Regions from separate parts of the Pseudomonas sp. FW305-3-2-15-C-LB1 genome, predicted to be linked through region 2. Evidence: riboswitches for the same ligand, from Rfam matches in the RefSeq annotation. Region 2 holds a riboswitch; each other region holds the start of a gene.

Region 1 (6,281 bases), on a different contig from region 2:
GGCGGTCACAGGTCAGTGCCTGGTTAAGGTCATGCAGCGCAATCAAGGTCGTCACGGGCAGCGCCTGCACACCCTTCAAGATCGCCAGCTGATGCTGGATATCCAGGTGATTGGTCGGCTCATCCAGCAACAGAATCTGCGGCCGTTGCGCCAATGCGCGGGCGATGTGCACGCGCTGGCGTTCCCCGCCCGAGAGGCTGCGCCAGGCACGGTGGCTCAGGTGGGTGGCGTCGACGTCGCGCAGGGCCTGGCGCACGATCGCATCGTCATCCAAGGACCACGGGCTCAGCGCCGACAGCCACGGCGTACGGCCCAGCGCCACGGCGTCGAATACGCGGATGGCGTCGTCGGTGTCGGCCTGTTGCTCCACCACGGCCAGTTGCTGCGCGATGGCGCGGCGGGACAGCGTGCCCAGGCGCTGGCCGCCCAGCAGCACGTCGCCGGACGCCGGTGCACGTAGCCCGGCCAACAGCTTGAGCAAGGTGGATTTGCCGGAGCCATTCGGGCCGACGATGCCGAGGGTTTCGCCCAATTGCACGTCCAGATGAATATCACGCAGCAACTCGGCCTCGCGCACCTTGAAGCCCAACCCGCTGCAACTGAGGACGGTCATCGCGCATTCCTCCGGCCGATCAGGATCAGCGCAAACACCGGTGCACCGACCAGTGCGGTGACCACGCCGACCGGAATCACCTGGCCCTTGATCAGCGTGCGCGACAGCACATCCGCCGCAATCAGGAACAACGCGCCACCCAAGGCGCTGGCGGGCAACAGCCGCGAATGCCCGGTGCCAAGCAACAGGCGCACGGCATGGGGAATCACCAGCCCGACAAAGCCGATAGAGCCGACAATCGACACCATCACTGCCGTCACCAGCGCCGCGCAGCCCACCAGCACAAATTGCACGCGGCGCACCGGAATACCGAGTGACGCCGCCGAGTCGCTGCCAAAGGTAAACGCATCCAGCGCCCGGCGGTGCCACAGGCACACGGCCAGGCCGGCGACCGCCACCGGCACCGCCAGCCACACCGAGGGCCAACGCACGCCGCTTAGATTGCCGAGCAGCCAGAACAGGATGCCGCGCGCCTGTTCGGAGCTGGCCGACTTTGTGATCAGGAACGCGGTGAGCGCATTGAACAATTGCGAGCCGGCAATACCGGCGAGGATGATCTGGCCGGTGCCACTGACCGAACCGCTGGCCCGCGCCAACAGGATCACCAGGGCAAACGCCGCCATCGCGCCGATAAACGCGCCCGCCGACAACGACACCAAGCCGCCGCCCACACCCATCAACGCCACCAGCACCGCACCGGTCGAAGCGCCGGCGCTGATGCCCAGCAGGTAGGGATCGGCCAGCGGGTTGCGCAACAGCGATTGCAAAATCACCCCGCAGGTGGCCAGCCCGGCACCGCAGGCGGCGGCGACCAGGGCGCGGGTGAGGCGGTAGTTCCACACCACGCCTTCATCGATGGGGTCGAGCACGTAGCCGGCGCCCCACAGTTTGTTGGCGAGTACCTGGAGCACCACCTGTGGCGAGATGGCGGTTTCACCAATGGCCACGCCGGCGAGGACGGCAACCAGGAGCAGGGCCAGGGCGAGCAGGGTGCGCATCATTTTGGCAGGTCGTAGCCGTCGATGGCCGTGGCCAGTTGTTCAAGGCCGTCGAACATGCGGATGCTGGCCTGCAACGCCAGGGCGTCGAGGATGATGATGCGGTTGTTTTTCACCGCGTCCATGTTGCGCGTTACCGGGTCGCTGCGCAGGAAGGCGAGTTTCTTTTCATGGTCGTCGGCCGGGTAGCGGCGGCGGTCCATGCGCGCGATGACGAGGAAGGTCGGGTTGGCCTTGGCGATGGTTTCCCAACCCACGGCGGGCCACTCTTCATCGGACTGCACCACGTTGGAAAGGCCCAGGGTTTGCAGCATGAATTCGGGGATGCCTTTGTGGCCGGCCACGTATGGATCGCTGGCCATCTCGGCACTGGAGAACCACACCAGCGCGCTGGCCTGCTTGAGGCCTTTGCCCTGCACGGTGGCGACGGATTTGGCCAGGCGCGCCTTGAGCTCGTCGTTCAGCTGCTGGCCGCGCTCCTGCACGTCGAAGATCTGCGCCAGTTGGCGGATGCTTTTATAGATGGTCTCGATGCGAAACGGCTCCAGCCGTGTGCCGTCGGCGCCCACCAGGTTGTCCTTGCCTTCGCAGTCGGAGGGCAGCAGGTAGGTGGGGATCTTCAGTTCATGGAACTGCTCGCGGGTACCGACCACGCCTTGCGCGCCGACCACCCATTCCAGCTCGGCGGCCACCAGTTGCGGGCGCTTGGCGATCACGGCTTCGAAGCTCGGTTCGTTGTTGGCCAGGCGCTCGATTTTATCGTTCTGTGCCTTGTACTGCGGCAACACACTGTTGAACCACAGCGAGGTGCCGACCACTTTATCGGCCACGCCCAGGGCATACAGCATCTCGGTGGCGGCCTGGCCGATGGTCACGCTGCGGGCGGGAGCTTGCGCAAAGGTGATCTGGCTGCCGCAGTTTTCCACCGTCAGCGGGTAGTGAGTGGGCGCGGCTTGGGCCAGGGCACAGAAGCCAACGCCTGTGAGCAGGGCGGTAACGCGTGGCAGCATGGGGCGATCTCCGAGTGAAGCGTACGTGCCATTCGGAAATTCACTCTCGGGCTCCGGGGGAGCGACAGGCAAGAATGTCCTTCCCGGACACCCCGCCGGTTAGTGATTGAGCTTGGGCCGGCAGGTCTCCTGACTGATGCGTCGTCGCCAGGCTCCAGCCTTCCCGGACGAGGTCCAGTGGCATCGAGGAGCAGGCTCGGCATCTACAGTTGCGGGGGCAGTTCCGGTTGGCGCGGGTGTACCGCGCCTCGGATTCCCTATTAGTCCCGTTTGGGAACCGGCGCGGTATGGTAGTTGATTAAGGCGGGGCGACATAGCCCACGGCGTGCCCGGTCAGAGACGAATGTCCTCGGGCCCCTGGATCAGCGCTTCGATGCGCGTGCCGGTGGCGCGTTCTTCGTTGCTGAAGCCGTCGTAGTCGGCCAGGTTGCCGAAGCGGATGCCGGTCAGGCGCTCGATCTGGATCACGCTGCGCTGGTAGGTGCGCAGCTGGCCGAACACTAGCTCCAATTGGCCCAGTTCGCGGCTCTGATCGATCATGTAGGCGCTGGCCGAAGGCTTGCCGTCATCGCTCAGGTAGGCGACCACCTTCCAGAACGCCTTGGGGATCTGCACGCCCCGGTAAATGCGGTCGTCGTCAGCGAACACCGGGCCGCTGAACACCGTGGCCCGGGCTTTCCAGCGTTGGGTGTTGTCGAGGATGTAGTCTTCGAGTTCCAGCCAGGTCTTCTGGTTGAACCCGCTCATCTGCGGCGAGCAGTTGGTGAAGTGGAAAGTGTCGAGGTTGGCGGTTTGCGCCACGTCGCCCCAATTGGGGTCCTGGCGGCGCACCAGGTGGCCGCGGTCCAGGCCATTGCCGGCGTAGAGCGCTTCGCCGACTTGGGCGTCGACCGGCAGGCGGCCATCGTAGGCCCAGGTGTCGTTGCTGCGGATGATGTCCACATGCTGGCCGCCGTCGATGTTGACGCCCACATACAGCGCGAGGCGCTTGGCGCGTGACATCGTTATGGAGAAGTGCGTGTAGTCCAGGCGCTTCTGGGCATCGCTCGCCAACGCTTCTTCCAGCGTGGGCCAGGGCACCCCGAAGCTGCCGAGAAAGTCCTCCGCGTAGCCACGCCGGTCCTTCAAGTCTTTGGCCGGCGTGACGCGGGGTGTCGCTGCGCGTGCCTCCAGCAGCGTGGGGCTCGGCGCGATCAATGGGCGCAGGTCGGCAAGCCGGGGGCGGTAGGCAAGGTCGATTTTGGCTTTACGTGCGGGCATCGGTCAGTCCTCCTTGGATAAACACGACTGCAACATAGATTAATGACAATTGATCATACGCACTAACCCCTGGGGGCTATCCTCAAACGGTCATCCGGACGTTCAGCACACGCCAACAAGGAGCCAGCCCATGTGTGATCGCCATTACCGTAACCCGATTTTCTGCCTGATCCCGCCCTATATGCTCGACCAGATCGCGCGTAACGGTGACAAAGCGCAACGGGATGTCGCGCTGCGTACCCGCGCCAAGGACAGCACCTTCCGCTCGCTGCGCATGGTCGCGGTGCCCGCCAAGGGCCCGGCGCACCTGGCGCTGGCCATGGGCGCCGACAAACGACGCTCGATCTACAGCGCCGAGGGCAGCGACAGCCTGCCGGGCAAACTCATCCGTGGCGAAGGCCAGCCCGTCAGTGGCGACGCGGCGGTGGACGAGGCCTATGATGGGCTGGGTGCCACCTTCGACTTTTTCGATCAGGTCTTTGACCGCAACTCCATCGACGATGCCGGCATGGCCCTGGACGCTACCGTGCACTTTGGCCAGAACTACAACAATGCGTTCTGGAACTCGACCCAGATGGTGTTCGGGGATGGGGACGGCGAGCTGTTCAACCGCTTCACGGTCGCCCTCGACGTGATTGGCCATGAGCTGGCCCACGGTGTGACCGAGGATGAGGCCAAGCTGATGTATTTCAATCAGTCCGGCGCGTTGAACGAGTCGCTGTCGGACGTGTTCGGTTCGTTGATCAAGCAATATTCGTTGAAACAAAAGGCCGAGGACGCCGATTGGCTGATCGGCAAAGGGTTGTTTACCAAGAAGATCAAAGGCACCGCGCTGCGCTCGATGAAAGCCCCCGGCACCGCGTTTGACGACAAGCTGCTGGGCAAGGACCCTCAGCCCGGGCACATGGATGATTTTGTGCAGACCTACGAGGACAATGGCGGGGTGCATATCAATTCCGGTATTCCCAACCATGCGTTTTACCAGGTGGCGACGAAAATCGGCGGGTTTGCCTGGGAACGTGCCGGGCGCATCTGGTACGACGCGTTGCGTGATGCGCGGTTGCGGCCGAACTCAGGGTTTTTGCGCTTTGCACGCATTACCTACGATGTTGCCGGTCGCCTCTACGGCGCGAACAAGGATGAGCAGAAGGCGGTCAAGGAGGGCTGGAAGGCGGTCGGTATTTCAGTCTGACGTGAGGAGCAACCATGCAAATTTCGCTGAAGGAAAACGGCGGGCCTGCTTTTTTTCCGGGCCTGGCCAAGCCGCGTACGGTTGAGCTGGACAGCCTGCCCGAGCAGGACCAGCAGGAGTTGCGGCAGTTGGTCGAGGCGTGCGACTTCTTTCAACTGCCGCAAAGCAGTGAACCCGCGCCCGGTAACCCGGGCCAGGTGCATTACACCCTGACGGTGAAGGAGGACCAGCGCGAACACACGGTCTGTGTGCTCGCGCCAGTGAAGTCGCAGGCGCTGGAGGGGTTGGTGCAGTGTGTGCGGCGGCATATTCGTGCATAAACAATTTCAGGCCACCGCATGCCTGTGGTGAGCCACAGGTCAGGCGCTGCTCTGATTTATGTGCGATCCAGCCACACGGTCTGCGCGTTGCAGAACTCGCGGACACCGAAGTGAGACAACTCGCGGCCGAACCCGCTTTTCTTGATCCCGCCAAACGCCACCCGAGGGTCGGAGACGCTGAAGGCATTGACGAAGATGCCGCCGGTTTCCAGCTGATTGGCGATGTCCCGCGCCTTCGCCGGGTCGCTGGTGAAGATGCTCGCGGTAAGGCCGAACTCGCTGTCATTCGCCAGGGCCACGGCGTGGTCGGCGTCGCGGGCGGTGATGATCGAGGCCACGGGGCCGAACAGTTCCTGTTTGAACGAGGTCATCTGGTCGGTGACGTTGGCCAGTACGGTCGGCGCATAGTAATTGCCGGCGCCGGGTATTTTATGGCCGCCCAGCAGCAGGGTGGCACCTTCTTCCAGAGTCGCCTGGACCTGGCCATGCAGCTCGTCGCGCAGGTCGAAGCGGGCCATCGGGCCGATGTAGGTGGCGGCTGAAGTCGGGTCGCCCATCACCAGGGCGCGGCTGGCTTCGAGGAATCTGGCGGTGAAGGCTTGCACCACACCTTTTTCGATGATCAGGCGCTTGGCGGCGGCGCAGACCTGGCCGCTGTTCTGGAAGCGGCCGATCAGGGCGGCTTGTACGGCGGCATCGAGGTCGGCGTCGTTGAGCACGATGAACGGGTCGGAGCCGCCCAGTTCCAGCACGCATTTTTTCAATGCGGCACCGGCCTGGGAGCCGATGGCGATACCGGCGCGCACGCTGCCGGTGAGGGTGACGGCGGCGATGCGTGGGTCGGCGATGGCTTGGGAGACGCCGTCGTTGGTCACGTTGACCACTTCA
Region 2 (6,281 bases):
CGGGTCGGGTAGTTGGCGAGGATCAGCGCAACGCGTTTCTCCGCATTCGGCACCCTCGCCAACTCGACCCAACGCCGCGCCAGCTCGGCGACAAAATCCATGCGTTCCGGCGCAGCGCGGTAGCACACCACATCCGACTGGCTGCGTTCGCTGCGCCAGGCCAGGTCCTTGAAGCTGATGGGCCGGCTGATGATGCGCCCATCCAGCTCCGGCAACGCGATGTGCATCGCCAGGTCGCGGGGGCCGAGGCCCTGCTCGCTGGCCTCCCAGCCGGGCTGGTTGTCCTGGGCACAAATGGCCTGGATCACCGGGATATTGCGGCGAAACGGGCGCAAATGCGGCGCTTCGGGGCTGGATTGGGCGAAGCCGGTGGTATTGAGGATCACCGCCGCGCCGACCTCATCCAGCAGGTCTTCGACCACCGCCAGGCAGCCGGGCTCTTTCAAACTGGCGACCGCCATCGGCAACGGGTTAAGCCCCGCTGCGTGCAGGCGCTGGCAGAACACATCGATAAAACCGGTATTGGCCGCCTGCAAATGGGAGCGGTAGAACAACACCGCCGCCACCGGCCAGTCGGCGTTCCAGTCTGCCTGCCAATGGTTCAGGCGGGCGCTGGCGTGGTGCGGGTGATAGATCGCCGTGCGTGGCAGGGTTTGGGGCTCGGCCCAGGCATAGTCGCGGCACAGGTAGGCGCTGGCCAGGCAACGATAGAAATCCAGGGCATTGCCCAGGCCGCCCTGACGCAGGAAGTGCCACAGCCGATCACGCGCTTCGGCACCGACGGTGCTCAGCCCGCTGAGTTCCGGGTCCGGGCGATCATCCCCCGGCACCAGGATCAGCTGCACACCGCGCTCGGCCAACTCCACCAGACGCTCGATGCCGTAGCGCCAGTAACCGATACCGCCATGCAGCGAAATCAGGATGACCTTGGCGTGGCGCAGCACCTCATCGACGTACAAGTCGACCGAGGCATGGTTCTGCACCTGCATCGGGTTGGCCAGGCGCAGGCTCGGGTAGTCGTCGGGCAATTGCTGGGCCGCTTCGGCCAGCAGCGCCAGGCTGGAATCGCCGCTGCACAGGATCACCAGGTCAGCGGGGGTTTGGCCAAGGTCGGCAATATTGTCGTCCGAGACGAAACCACCGGGCTGGGTCCTGAGCAGGTGCATGGGTCAGACGCTGAGGGCGGCGCGCAGTTGCGCTTCGAGGCCCGCCGCGTCCAGTTCCTGGCCGATCAGCACCAGGCGCGTGGTGCGCGCTTCTTCAGCGCCCCAGGCGCGGTCGAAGTGTTTGTCGAACCGCGTGCCCACACCCTGGATCAGCAGGCGCATCGGTTTGTTCGGGATGGCGGCGAAACCTTTGACGCGCAGGATGCCGTGTTGCACCACCAGTTGCGTCAGGGCATCGAGCAGCAGTGCTTCATCGGCTTGCGGCAAGTCGATGGAAATCGAGTCAAACGCATCGTGGTCGTGGTCGTCTTCACCTTCGTGGTGATGATCGTGGTGGCTGTGGCGGCCGTCGATGTGCTCTTCGGAACCGGCGCCCAGGCCGATCAATACGTCCAGGGGCAAGCGACCACTGCTGGCTTCGACGATCTTCACCGCCGGCGGCAGCTCCTCGGCGACTTCCAGGCGCACGCGAGCCAGGTCTTCGGCATTGATCAGGTCGGCCTTGTTGAGGATCACCAGGTCGGCGCTCGCCAGTTGATCGGCGAACAACTCGTGCAACGGCGATTCGTGGTCCAGGTTCGGGTCGAGTTTGCGCTGTGCGTCCACCTGGTCCGGGAAGGCAGCGAAAGTGCCGGCGGCGACGGCTGGGCTGTCGACCACGGTGATCACCGCATCCACGGTGCAGGCACTGCGGATTTCCGGCCACTGGAAGGCTTGCACCAATGGCTTGGGCAATGCCAGGCCGGAAGTTTCAATGAGGATATGGTCGAGATCGCCGCGGCGGGCGACCAATTCGCGCATCACCGGGAAGAATTCTTCCTGCACGGTGCAGCACAGGCAGCCATTGGCCAATTCGTAGACGCGGCCGTTGGCCTCTTCTTCGGTGCAACCGATGGAGCACTGCTTGAGGATTTCACCGTCGATGCCCAGCTCGCCGAATTCGTTGACGATCACCGCGATGCGACGGCCCTGGGCGTTGTCCAGCATGTGGCGCAGCAAGGTGGTCTTACCCGAGCCGAGGAAGCCGGTGACGATGGTAACGGGGAGTTTGGCCAGTGTTTTCATCGGATGCCCTTGGGGGCGGGCATATGGGACGATTGGCGCTGCGACGGCGCGCAGCAGCGGATTTCGTCACCGGATCACCCCGCCCGGTTGAAGTAGAAAATCGGTTGCGAGGCAGGTCTCCTGGCTTGGGGCTTGCGGGTCTTGCGACCGGCGCTGGCTGCGCCTTCCCGCCTTGTCGGCAGTGGCGTGGCAGTCAGCTGAACCCTTTACAGTTGCGGGGGCAGCCGCGGCTTGGACCGCGTTCCCTTCTTAGCTTCGGCCTGGGCCGAAGAACCTCGAGGGTGCAAGGCTACGCAGTGCTTGGGGGATGGTCAATGATGGGGTTGGGTTGGCTTGAGTACATATCCATTGCTGCGGTAACGGACATGCCCCCAGAACGCACATCCCCAATTGACTCCCCTCCCACCCCCATGCTCTCCTACACATCTTGTTTCGGGTGCCCTGCAAAGGGTGAAACGGGAAACCGGTGACTCATGCACACACGCATGACAGTCCGGTGCTGCCCCCGCAACGGTAAGCGAGCGAAACGTCATATCCACTGTGCCAGTCGGCATGGGAAGGCGACGTTTTCAGGCATTGAGCCCCTCGCAAGCCCGGAGACCGGCCCGAAAAAATCAGATAACAAACCCGCGGTGGGCGGGCGCTGTTCAAAGCCCTGCGTGCCTGGCTCGCGGGGCTTTCATGCGCTCGTTTCACCCTGACACCTGAAAGGGACGCGCCATGTCGATCATCAGCAGCACTTCGCACGCCACCAGCAGCACCTCTACCTTGGGCCAACGCCTGACCGCCGCCATCGGTGCGTCGATCCTCGGCGCGTGCCTGGTGTATTTCGCCGGCTTCTCGCATATCGAGGCGGTACACAACGCTGCCCACGATACCCGCCACAGCGCCGCGTTCCCGTGCCACTGAGGCTTGCCGACATGATCAAGCGTATTGCGCAAACCGCAGGTTTCACCGGCCTTCTGGCTGCCCTGTTGCTGACTTTGCTGCAAAGTTTCTGGGTCGCCCCGCTGATTCTGCAGGCGGAGACCTTTGAAAAGGCCCCGGCAGCGACTGAACTGCACGAACACGCCGACGGCGCAACTGCACATACCCATGACGCCGAAGCCTGGGAGCCTGAAGACGGCTGGCAGCGCGTGCTGTCCACCACGGGTGGAAACCTGGTGGTCGCCGTTGGCTTCGCCCTGATGCTGGCCGGCCTGTACACCCTGCGTGCACCAACCCGTACCGCCCAAGGCCTGCTCTGGGGCCTGGCGGGTTATGCGACCTTTGTACTGGCGCCTACCCTGGGCCTGCCGCCCGAGCTGCCGGGCACCGCCGCCGCTGACCTGGCACAACGGCAGATCTGGTGGATCGGTACTGCCGCGTCTACTGCAGCCGGTATCGCGCTGATCGTGTTCGGTCGCAACTGGCTGCTCAAGGCGCTGGGCGCGGCAATCCTGGTGGTGCCGCACGTGATCGGCGCGCCACAACCGCAAGTGCATTCGATGCTGGCCCCGGAAGCACTGGAAGCGCAGTTCAAGATTGCTTCGCAGCTGACCAACGTGGCGTTCTGGCTGGCCCTCGGCCTGATCAGCGCCTGGCTGTTCCGCCGCAACCGTGACGATCGATACTCGGCGTGAAACTGGTCGTCGGCCTGGGCTGCCGGGAGGGCTGTGATGTCCACACTCTGCTGGCCTTGTTTGACGCCGCCCTCGTCGAGGGCGGTATCGAGCGCCACCGTATCACTGCGCTGGCCAGTCTTGATCGCAAACAGGAAGAACCCGGGCTACTGGCCTTGGCCGCGCGGCTGAACCTGCCGTTGCAGTGTTTCAACGCTGAACGACTGGCGATTTATGCCGACCGGCTGAGCCATAAATCGGACGTGGCTTTTGCCCACACCGGCTGTTACGGCATCGCCGAAAGCGCCGCCCTGGCCCTGGCCGAACAGCTCGCCAACGCCCCTGCGCACCTGCTGATCACCCGCCAGAAAACCGCCCTGGCCACCTTTGCATTGGCGTGCGCCGACTGAAAACCCGATAATCGCCCCTTTCGATCATGAGCAGATTTCATGCTCGCCCGTTTTTCATCAGGATTTCCCATGACCGTCTACTTCATCGGCGCAGGCCCCGGCGACCCGGAATTGATCACCGTCAAAGGCCAACGGCTGATCCGCAGTTGCCCGGTGATCATCTATGCCGGCTCGCTGGTGCCGGCGGCGGTACTGGAAGGTCATCAGGCAGAAACGGTGACCAACAGCGCCGAACTGCACCTGGAACAGATCATCGACCTGATCAAGGCCGCCCATGCCAAGGGCCAGGATGTGGCACGCGTGCACTCCGGCGACCCCAGCCTGTATGGCGCGATCGGCGAGCAGATCCGCCATTTGCGCGACCTGGGCATCCCGTTCCAGATCATCCCTGGCGTTACGGCGGTGGCCGCTTGCGCGGCCCTGCTGGAAACCGAGCTGACCCTGCCCGACATTGCCCAGAGCGTGATTCTGACCCGCTACGCGGATAAAACCAGCATGCCGGCCGGTGAGGACTTCGACAGCCTGGCGCGACATGGCACCACCATGGCGATTCATCTGGGGGTCAACCACCTGGACAGGATCGTCGCCGAACTGCTGCCCCATTATGGCGCGGATTGTCCGGTTGCCGTGGTGCACCGGGCGACGTGGCCCGATCAGGATTGGGCGGTCGGAACCCTCAGTGACATCGCTGCAAAAGTGGCGACCAAAGGGTTTCGGCGTACGGCGTTGATTGTGGTGGGTCGGGTGTTGGCGAGTGACAGTTTCAGTGAGTCATCGTTGTATCGGGCGGGGCATGCGCATCTTTATCGATCTTGATATTCAACATCACAAAACATTTACAACATATTGATTTTATTGAGTAAATTTATTAAAAAAAATCTGACAGCCCAGCTTTCGCAATGAACACTCAACATTAGATAGATAGCGTAATCTATTGAATTTAAAGCAAAAAAAACGGCGCTCACGGGGCGCCGTTTTTATGTCCGCAGCGAACGCCTTACTCAGTAGTAGGCGTTTTCTTTCTGCGTGTGGTCGGTCACGTCACGTACGCCCTTGAGCTCCGGAATACGCTCGAGCAAGGTGCGCTCGATGCCTTCGCGCAGGGTCACGTCCGCCTGGCCACAACCCTGGCAGCCACCGCCGAACTTGAGCACGGCAATACCGTCTTCAACCACGTCGATCAGGCTGACCTGGCCGCCGTGACTGGCCAGACCTGGGTTGATCTCGGTCTGCAGGTAGTAGTTGATACGCTCGTTGACCGGGCTGTCAGCGTTGACGTTCGGCACCTTGGCGTTCGGTGCCTTGATGGTCAATTGGCCGCCCATGCGGTCGGTGGCGTAATCGACCACGGCATCGTCAAGGAAAGCTTCGCTGAAGGCATCGATGTACGCGGTGAAGCTTTTCAGCCCCAGGGCGGTGTCTTCAGGCTTCTCTTCGCCGGGCTTGCAGTAGGCAATGCACGTCTCGGCGTATTGGGTGCCGGGCTGGGTGATAAAGACGCGGATGCCGATACCCGGGGTGTTCTGCTTGGACAGCAGGTCGGCCAGGTAATCGTGGGCGGCGTCGGTAATGGTTATGGCAGTCATGGAAACTCCTCACAGGCTTGCCGGCAGTTTACGCCAAAATATTACGCAGGTACAAAGTCCTAGTATTTTTGTCGGGCAATAGATTCCGGCCCCTCTATGTCAAGCCAGCGCTTGAGGGCGCGATAGGTTCCCTTTTCAAGCCATTGGTAGCTCCAATATGAGCCCAACGCTATTGCTGCGATGCACACCAGCAGCATCGCGTAGGGATCTATTCCCATACTCTTGGCAATCAATAGCCCAGCAGCGAGTACCGGCACGTGGATCAAGTAAACCGAGTAAGAGCAGTCTCCCAGCATCTTCAAAAGGCGGGAGCCCTGAAAGTAGGGTTCCAACGCCACACAACTGATCACCAACACAGCGCTTGGCACCCCCCACTCCAACGAACGCGGTAGATTTGCCCCGTGATAAATCGCCACTGACGAGACCAGGATACCCAATAACGGCAACCATGAG
Region 3 (6,281 bases), on a different contig from region 2:
CCGGTGGTGGCGTTCTACCTGCTGCGCGACTGGGACATCATGATGGCCAAGATCCGCAGCCTGCTGCCGCGCAACCGTGAGGAGCGCATTGTTTCGCTGGCTGAGGAATGCCATGAGGTGCTCGGCGCCTTCGTGCGCGGGCAGTTGCTGGTGATGCTGGCCCTGGGGATCATCTACGCGGCCGGCTTGATGGCTATCGGCCTGGAGCTGGGTCTGTTGATCGGCCTGATCGCCGGCCTTGCCGCAATCGTGCCTTATATGGGGTTTGTGATTGGGATCGGCGCGGCGCTGGTCGCGGGCTTGTTCCAGTTTGGCGGGGACTTGTACCCGATGCTGGGGATCGTGGCCGTCTTCATGGTCGGCCAGGCGTTGGAAGGCATGGTGCTCACGCCGTTGTTGGTCGGGGATCGGATTGGTCTGCATCCGGTGGCGGTGATCTTTGCGATTCTGGCGGGTGGTGAGTTGTTTGGCTTCACGGGCATCCTGCTGGCGTTGCCGGTGGCGGCGGTGATCATGGTGCTGGTGCGCCATGTGCACGATCTATACAAGGATTCGGATGCTTATACGGGGGTTGAAGATCCCGACCTGTAACTCTATCTTCACAAACCCGGTCAAGGCCGGGTTTGTCTTTTCTGGGGGCGGTCCGTCAAACAATCTGCATAAATCCAACAAGTTAACGCAAACCTTTGATTTTGCTTGGGGTCTGTTGCATTGTGCGCCCGGCGTCACGGGTATAAACTTTGCAAACTTTACACAGAGGCCACTAACGGTTCGTTCGGAGCCGTTCAGTCAGCATGAAACCGATTCAGCTGCCCTTGGGTGTGCGTCTGCGTGACGACGCCACCTTCATCAACTACTACCCAGGCGCCAATGCCGCTGCACTCGGCTATGTCGAGCGGCTCTGCGAAGCCGACGCCGGGTGGACTGAAAGCCTGATCTATCTGTGGGGCAAGCACGGCGTAGGGCGTACCCACCTGTTGCAGGCTGCGTGCCTGCGGTTCGAGCAGATGGGCGAACCGGCGGTGTACCTGCCGTTGGCCGAGTTGATGGATCGCGGTATCGGCATCTTCGATCACCTTGAGCAATACGAACTGGTGTGCCTGGATGACTTGCAGGCGATCGCCGGCAAGGCGGATTGGGAAGAAGCGCTGTTTCACCTGTTCAATCGCTTGCGTGACAGCGGTCGGCGCCTGCTGATTGCCGCGTCGACTTCGCCACGCGAGTTGCCGATCAAGCTGGCCGACCTCAAGTCGCGCATGACCCTGGCGCTGATCTTCCAGATGCGCCCGCTGTCCGACGAAGACAAATTGCGTGCCCTGCAATTGCGGGCCTCCCGTCGCGGCCTGCACCTCACCGACGAAGTCGGGCACTTTATCCTTACTCGAGGCACCCGCAGCATGAGTGCGCTGTTCGATTTGCTCGAGCAGCTCGATCAGGCGTCCTTGCAGGCTCAAAGAAAATTGACGATCCCTTTTCTCAAGGAAACGTTGGGCTGGTAACTCATTGAATTTACGCGGTTCGCCATTTTACGGGCGCCAGAAAACCTGCGTTTCTGCCGGCTGGGCATCGCATTCGAACCGATAAATGGAATTACGGCTTAGATGTCATAGTCCAATCGCGAAGTCACATAGAGCACGATTGAATTTGCAAATCGATGTGATAGAAGGCATAGTCTCGACTTCTTTACATATCAGCCACGGTCGTGCCCATGCTAAATCGCTTCGCACCCCTCGTGCCCCTCGCACTCGTTACCCTGTTGTTTGGTTGCGCCTCCCACCCTCAGCAGGTGGTCGATCAGCAGAAACCACAGGTTCAAAATCAGGCAAAATTCGTTGCTGCACAATCTGCCTCTGTTTATGAGGAAGAAGTCGCAACGGAAAAGGAACTGGCCGACTTCGCCGGCAACAAGCCTTATCAGCTTCCAGTCCTGGCCGACAGCATCCTCGAACGCGGCATGTCCCTGATCGGTACCCGTTACCGTTTCGGTGGTACCTCTGAAGCCGGTTTCGACTGCAGCGGTTTCATCGGCTACCTGTTTCGTGAAGAGGCCGGCATGAATCTGCCGCGCTCCACCCGCGAAATGATCAACGTGAATGCACCGTTGGTCGCACGCAACAACCTCAAGCCTGGCGATCTGCTTTTCTTCAGTACGGCAGGCCGTGGTCGTGTGAGCCACGCCGGTATCTACCTGGGCGATAACCAGTTTATCCACTCCAGCAGCCGTCGCAGTGGCGGTGTCCGGGTCGATAACCTGGGTGACAGCTACTGGAGCAAAACCTTCATCGAAGCCAAGCGCGCACTCGCCATGGCCCCGACGACGGTTACCGCTAGCAAGTAAACTTAAAGTGATACTTGAAGTTTGACGTGTAAGCGCTAGAATCCCTGGACATTGTTGTAATCCGTTCGCGCGAGCTTTGCTTGCGCGTTCTGGTTTTCAGCGTTCGGCAGCGAAAGCCGCATCCAGACCAGGATTGTTCTGCACATGTCGACCTCGGCCCGCCTGATTCTCATTGTTTGCGCCGCGCTCCTCAGCGCCTGCGCAAGCCGCACACCGCCGCCCGCTCCCGTAGCGGTGAAGCCCAAGCCGGTGTTCAACTATTCCACCCAGAATTTCTCGCCCGCAGCTGAAGACGTACTCTTCCGCGCGCTGGGCCTGGTCGGCACGCCTTACCGTTGGGGCGGCAACACGCCGGACTCCGGGTTTGATTGCAGCGGCCTGATCGGGTTTGTCTTCCGCGATGCCGCCGGGATTTCCCTGCCGCGTACCACCCGCGAGTTGATCGTAATGCGCGCGCAGGACGTCAGCGAGCAGAACCTGCAGACCGGCGACCTGCTGTTCTTCGCCACCGGTGGCGGTTCCCAGGTCAGCCACGCCGGAATCTACGTGGGTGAAGGGCGCTTTGTGCATGCGCCACAAACCGGCGGTACGGTGAAGCTGGACACGTTGTCCAAGGCCTATTGGCAGAATGCCTATTTGAGCGCCAAGCGCGTTTTGCCGGGCAACCTGGCACGCAATCCTTAGCGCCAGACTCGAATCGAAATGTGGGAGGGGGCAAGCCCCCTCCCACAGTTGTTTTGTGTCGACTTCAAGTTGCTTTAATTGACGCTCCACCCCCAACCTACTACCCTTCGCCGCTTGTTCCAGGTGCTCTGTGACCCACGGGTCGACAGAGTGAAACAGGGAAGCCGGTGAGTGAGCGCACTTCTACACAGTGCCGCCGCGATTCCGGCGCTGCCCCCGCAACGGTAAATGAGTCAAGACGCTGCCTTTTGCCACTGTATCGCCTGCGATATGGGAAGGCGCAGCGTTGGCCTGCCTTCAGCCAGCACGCCACTCATGAGCCCGGAGACCGGCCTGCAACATCCAACAGCATCACGGTGGGCGATGCTTGGCTGTCTGCTTTTCTTTTTTCCTGCCCGCCGTTTTTGTCCAGCCCCAACGGAGAGCTGCCATGACCGATTCCCCCGACCGCGACGAACGCCACCTGGCGCGCATGCTGCGCAAAAAAGCCGTGATCGACGAGCGCATCGCCAACTCCCCCAACGAATGCGGTCTGCTGCTGGTGCTGACCGGCAACGGCAAAGGTAAAAGCAGCTCCGCGTTCGGCATGTTGGCCCGTGCCATGGGCCACGGCATGCAGTGCGGTGTGGTGCAGTTCATCAAGGGGCGCAACAGCACTGGAGAAGAATTGTTCTTCCGTCGCTTCCCCGAGCAAGTGCGCTTCCATGTAATGGGCGAAGGCTTCACCTGGGAAACCCAGGACCGCCAGCGCGACATCGCCGCCGCCGAGGCCGCCTGGGCAGTCTCCCGCGAATTGCTGCAGGACCCCTCCATCGGCCTGGTGGTGCTGGACGAACTGAACATCGCGCTCAAGCACGGCTACCTCGACCTGGACCAGGTCCTCAGCGACCTGCAAGCCCGTCCACCGATGCAACACGTGGTGGTCACCGGCCGTGGCGCCAAGCCCGAGTTGATCGAAATGGGCGACACCGTCACCGAAATGGGCATGCTCAAGCACGCGTTCCAGGCCGGTATCAAGGCACAGAAGGGCGTCGAACTTTGAATCAGCCCCGTCATTGCCCTGCCGTTTTGATCGCCGCTCCGGCGTCCGGCCAGGGCAAAACCACCGTCACCGCCGCGCTCGCCCGTTTGCACCGCAACCTGGGGCGCAAGGTGCGCGTGTTCAAATGCGGCCCGGACTTTCTCGACCCGATGATCCACGAACGCGCCAGCGGTGCGCCGGTGTATCAGTTGGATATGTGGATGGTGGGCGAGCAGGAAAGTCGTCGTTTGCTGTGGGAAGCGGCGGGGGAGGCAGACCTGATCCTGATCGAAGGCGTGATGGGCCTGTTCGACGGCACACCCTCCAGCGCCGACCTGGCGCGACACTTCGGCGTGCCGGTGCTGGGGGTGATCGACGGCACGGCCATGGCGCAGACCTTCGGCGCGTTGGCATTGGGCCTGGCGCGCTATCAGCCGGATCTGCCATTCGCCGGTGTATTGGCCAACCGTGTCGGCACCCTGCGTCATGCGCAACTGCTCGAAGGCAGCCTCACCGAGGGCCTGCGCTGGTATGGCGCATTGTCACGCGAGACCGGTATCGAACTGCCCAGTCGCCACCTCGGCCTGGTGCAAGCGAGCGAACTGAATGACCTCGATGTACGCCTGGACGCCGCCGCCCAAGCGTTGGGCAGCAGTTGCGAAGTCGCCTTGGCGCCGCCGGTGACGTTCGCTGCGCCCCAAGTGATCGAGGCTGAGCCGTTGCTCAAGGGCGTGCGCATTGCCGTGGCCCGCGATGAGGCCTTCGCCTTTACCTACGGCGCGAGTCTCGACCTGCTGCGCGCAATGGGCGCTGAGCTGACGTTTTTCTCGCCGATTCACGATCGCCAATTGCCTGATGCCGACAGCCTCTACCTGCCCGGCGGTTACCCGGAATTGCACCACCAGGCGCTGTCGGAAAACATCCCGATGCTCGACGCCATTCGCGCTCACCACGCGGTCGGCAAACCCTTGCTTGCCGAATGCGGCGGCATGCTCTACCTGCTGGACTCGCTGACCGATGTCGACGGCATCCGCGCTGAACTGCTCGGCCTGTTGCAGGGCGACGCGGTGATGCAAAAGAAACTGGCGGCCTTGGCCCTGCAAAACGTCGAATTACCGGAAGGCACCCTGCGTGGCCATACCTATCACCACTCCCTGACCACCACTGAATGGCAACCGATTGCCCGTGGCCTGAGCCCCAATGGCGGGCGCGGTGCCGAGGCGGTGTATCGGCAGGGGCGGATGACGGCGTCCTACGTACACTTCTATTTCCCATCCAATCCCCAGGCGGTGGCCGCATTGTTCGCGCCCGATCCAGCACTATGAGCGACAACGCTTTTCCCCAGGCCGACCGCGACGCCGTCTACCGCGCCATCGCCGAACGCCGCGACATGCGCCACTTCAGCGGCGGCACTGTCGCCCCCGAGCTGCTCCACCGCTTGCTCCAGGCCGCACACCAGGCGCCCAGCGTCGGCCTGATGCAGCCCTGGCGCTTTATTCGCATCAGCGATCGCCAGTTGCGTGGGCAGATTCAACAGGTGGTGGAAGAAGAACGCGTACGCACCGCCGAAGCCCTGGGCGAGCGTTCCGATGAGTTCATGAAGCTCAAGGTCGAAGGCATTCACGACTGTGCCGAAGTGCTGGTAGCGGCGTTGATGGATGATCGCGAGCGGCACATCTTCGGGCGTCGCACCCTGCCGGAAATGGACATGGCGTCTTTGTCCTGTGCTATCCAGAATTTGTGGCTGGCGGCGCGGGTCGAAGGCCTGGGCATGGGCTGGGTCTCGTTGTTCGAACCCCAGGCGCTGGCCGATCTGCTGGGTTTGCCGCCCGGTGCGAAACCCCTGGCCGTGTTGTGCCTGGGGCCGGTGGCCGAGTTCTACCCGGCACCGATGTTGCAGCTCGAAGGCTGGACCGAGCCTCGACCGTTGAGTGACATGTTGTATGAAAATGCGTGGGGAGTGAGTCAATGAGTGTGGCCTTGCTGTGTGTCGCTGCAGTCGCGCTGGATGCGCTGCTGGGCGAACCCAGGCGCTGGCATCCGCTGGTGGCGTTCGGCAATTTTGCCGGGCGCATCGAGCAACGTTTCAATACCGGTGGCCGTGGCTGGCGCAGCCATGGCGTGACCGCGTGGTTTATCGCCGTGGTGCCGCTGACGCTGCTGGCCACGGCCTTGTCGTGGGCGCCTTACATTGGCTGGGTACTGGAGATCCTGGCGTTGTACTGCGCCCTTGGCATG

The links. A riboswitch is a leader RNA that binds a small molecule or an ion and turns the genes downstream of it on or off. The one in region 2 is predicted to bind cobalamin.
Positions count from the first base shown of each region.
Region 1: it holds a riboswitch for cobalamin, as region 2 does, so the genes downstream of both, AC3WP7_RS03940 (ABC transporter substrate-binding protein) here and cobW (cobalamin biosynthesis protein CobW) in region 2, are expected to answer to the same signal.
Region 3: it holds a riboswitch for cobalamin, as region 2 does, so the genes downstream of both, cobO (cob(I)yrinic acid a,c-diamide adenosyltransferase) here and cobW (cobalamin biosynthesis protein CobW) in region 2, are expected to answer to the same signal.

Region 1 is NZ_JBYSZX010000002.1:7,441-13,721, reverse strand. Features, by position in the region: gene AC3WP7_RS03950 (ABC transporter ATP-binding protein) at 1-613, opposite strand, end outside; gene AC3WP7_RS03945 (FecCD family ABC transporter permease) at 610-1,614, opposite strand; gene AC3WP7_RS03940 (ABC transporter substrate-binding protein) at 1,611-2,621, opposite strand; cobalamin riboswitch at 2,724-2,918, opposite strand; gene AC3WP7_RS03935 (DNA/RNA non-specific endonuclease) at 2,955-3,881, opposite strand; gene AC3WP7_RS03930 (M4 family metallopeptidase) at 4,012-5,073, shown strand; gene AC3WP7_RS03925 (protealysin inhibitor emfourin) at 5,088-5,393, shown strand; gene AC3WP7_RS03920 (aldehyde dehydrogenase family protein) at 5,450-6,281, opposite strand, start outside.
Region 2 is NZ_JBYSZX010000012.1:51,269-57,549, reverse strand. Features, by position in the region: gene cobN (cobaltochelatase subunit CobN) at 1-1,166, opposite strand, end outside; gene cobW (cobalamin biosynthesis protein CobW) at 1,170-2,231, opposite strand; cobalamin riboswitch at 2,325-2,524, opposite strand; cobalamin riboswitch at 2,649-2,854, shown strand; gene AC3WP7_RS21545 (CbtB domain-containing protein) at 2,952-3,140, shown strand; gene AC3WP7_RS21540 (CbtA family protein) at 3,152-3,853, shown strand; gene AC3WP7_RS21535 (cobalamin biosynthesis protein) at 3,850-4,242, shown strand; gene cobM (precorrin-4 C(11)-methyltransferase) at 4,312-5,058, shown strand; gene nfuA (Fe-S biogenesis protein NfuA) at 5,244-5,828, opposite strand; gene AC3WP7_RS21520 (acyltransferase family protein) at 5,888-6,281, opposite strand, start outside.
Region 3 is NZ_JBYSZX010000002.1:341,758-348,038, reverse strand. Features, by position in the region: gene AC3WP7_RS05415 (AI-2E family transporter) at 1-591, shown strand, start outside; gene hda (DnaA regulatory inactivator Hda) at 795-1,499, shown strand; gene AC3WP7_RS05405 (C40 family peptidase) at 1,709-2,338, shown strand; gene AC3WP7_RS05400 (C40 family peptidase) at 2,483-3,022, shown strand; cobalamin riboswitch at 3,127-3,373, shown strand; gene cobO (cob(I)yrinic acid a,c-diamide adenosyltransferase) at 3,453-4,064, shown strand; gene AC3WP7_RS05390 (cobyrinic acid a,c-diamide synthase CobB) at 4,061-5,368, shown strand; gene bluB (5,6-dimethylbenzimidazole synthase) at 5,365-6,015, shown strand; gene cbiB (adenosylcobinamide-phosphate synthase CbiB) at 6,012-6,281, shown strand, end outside.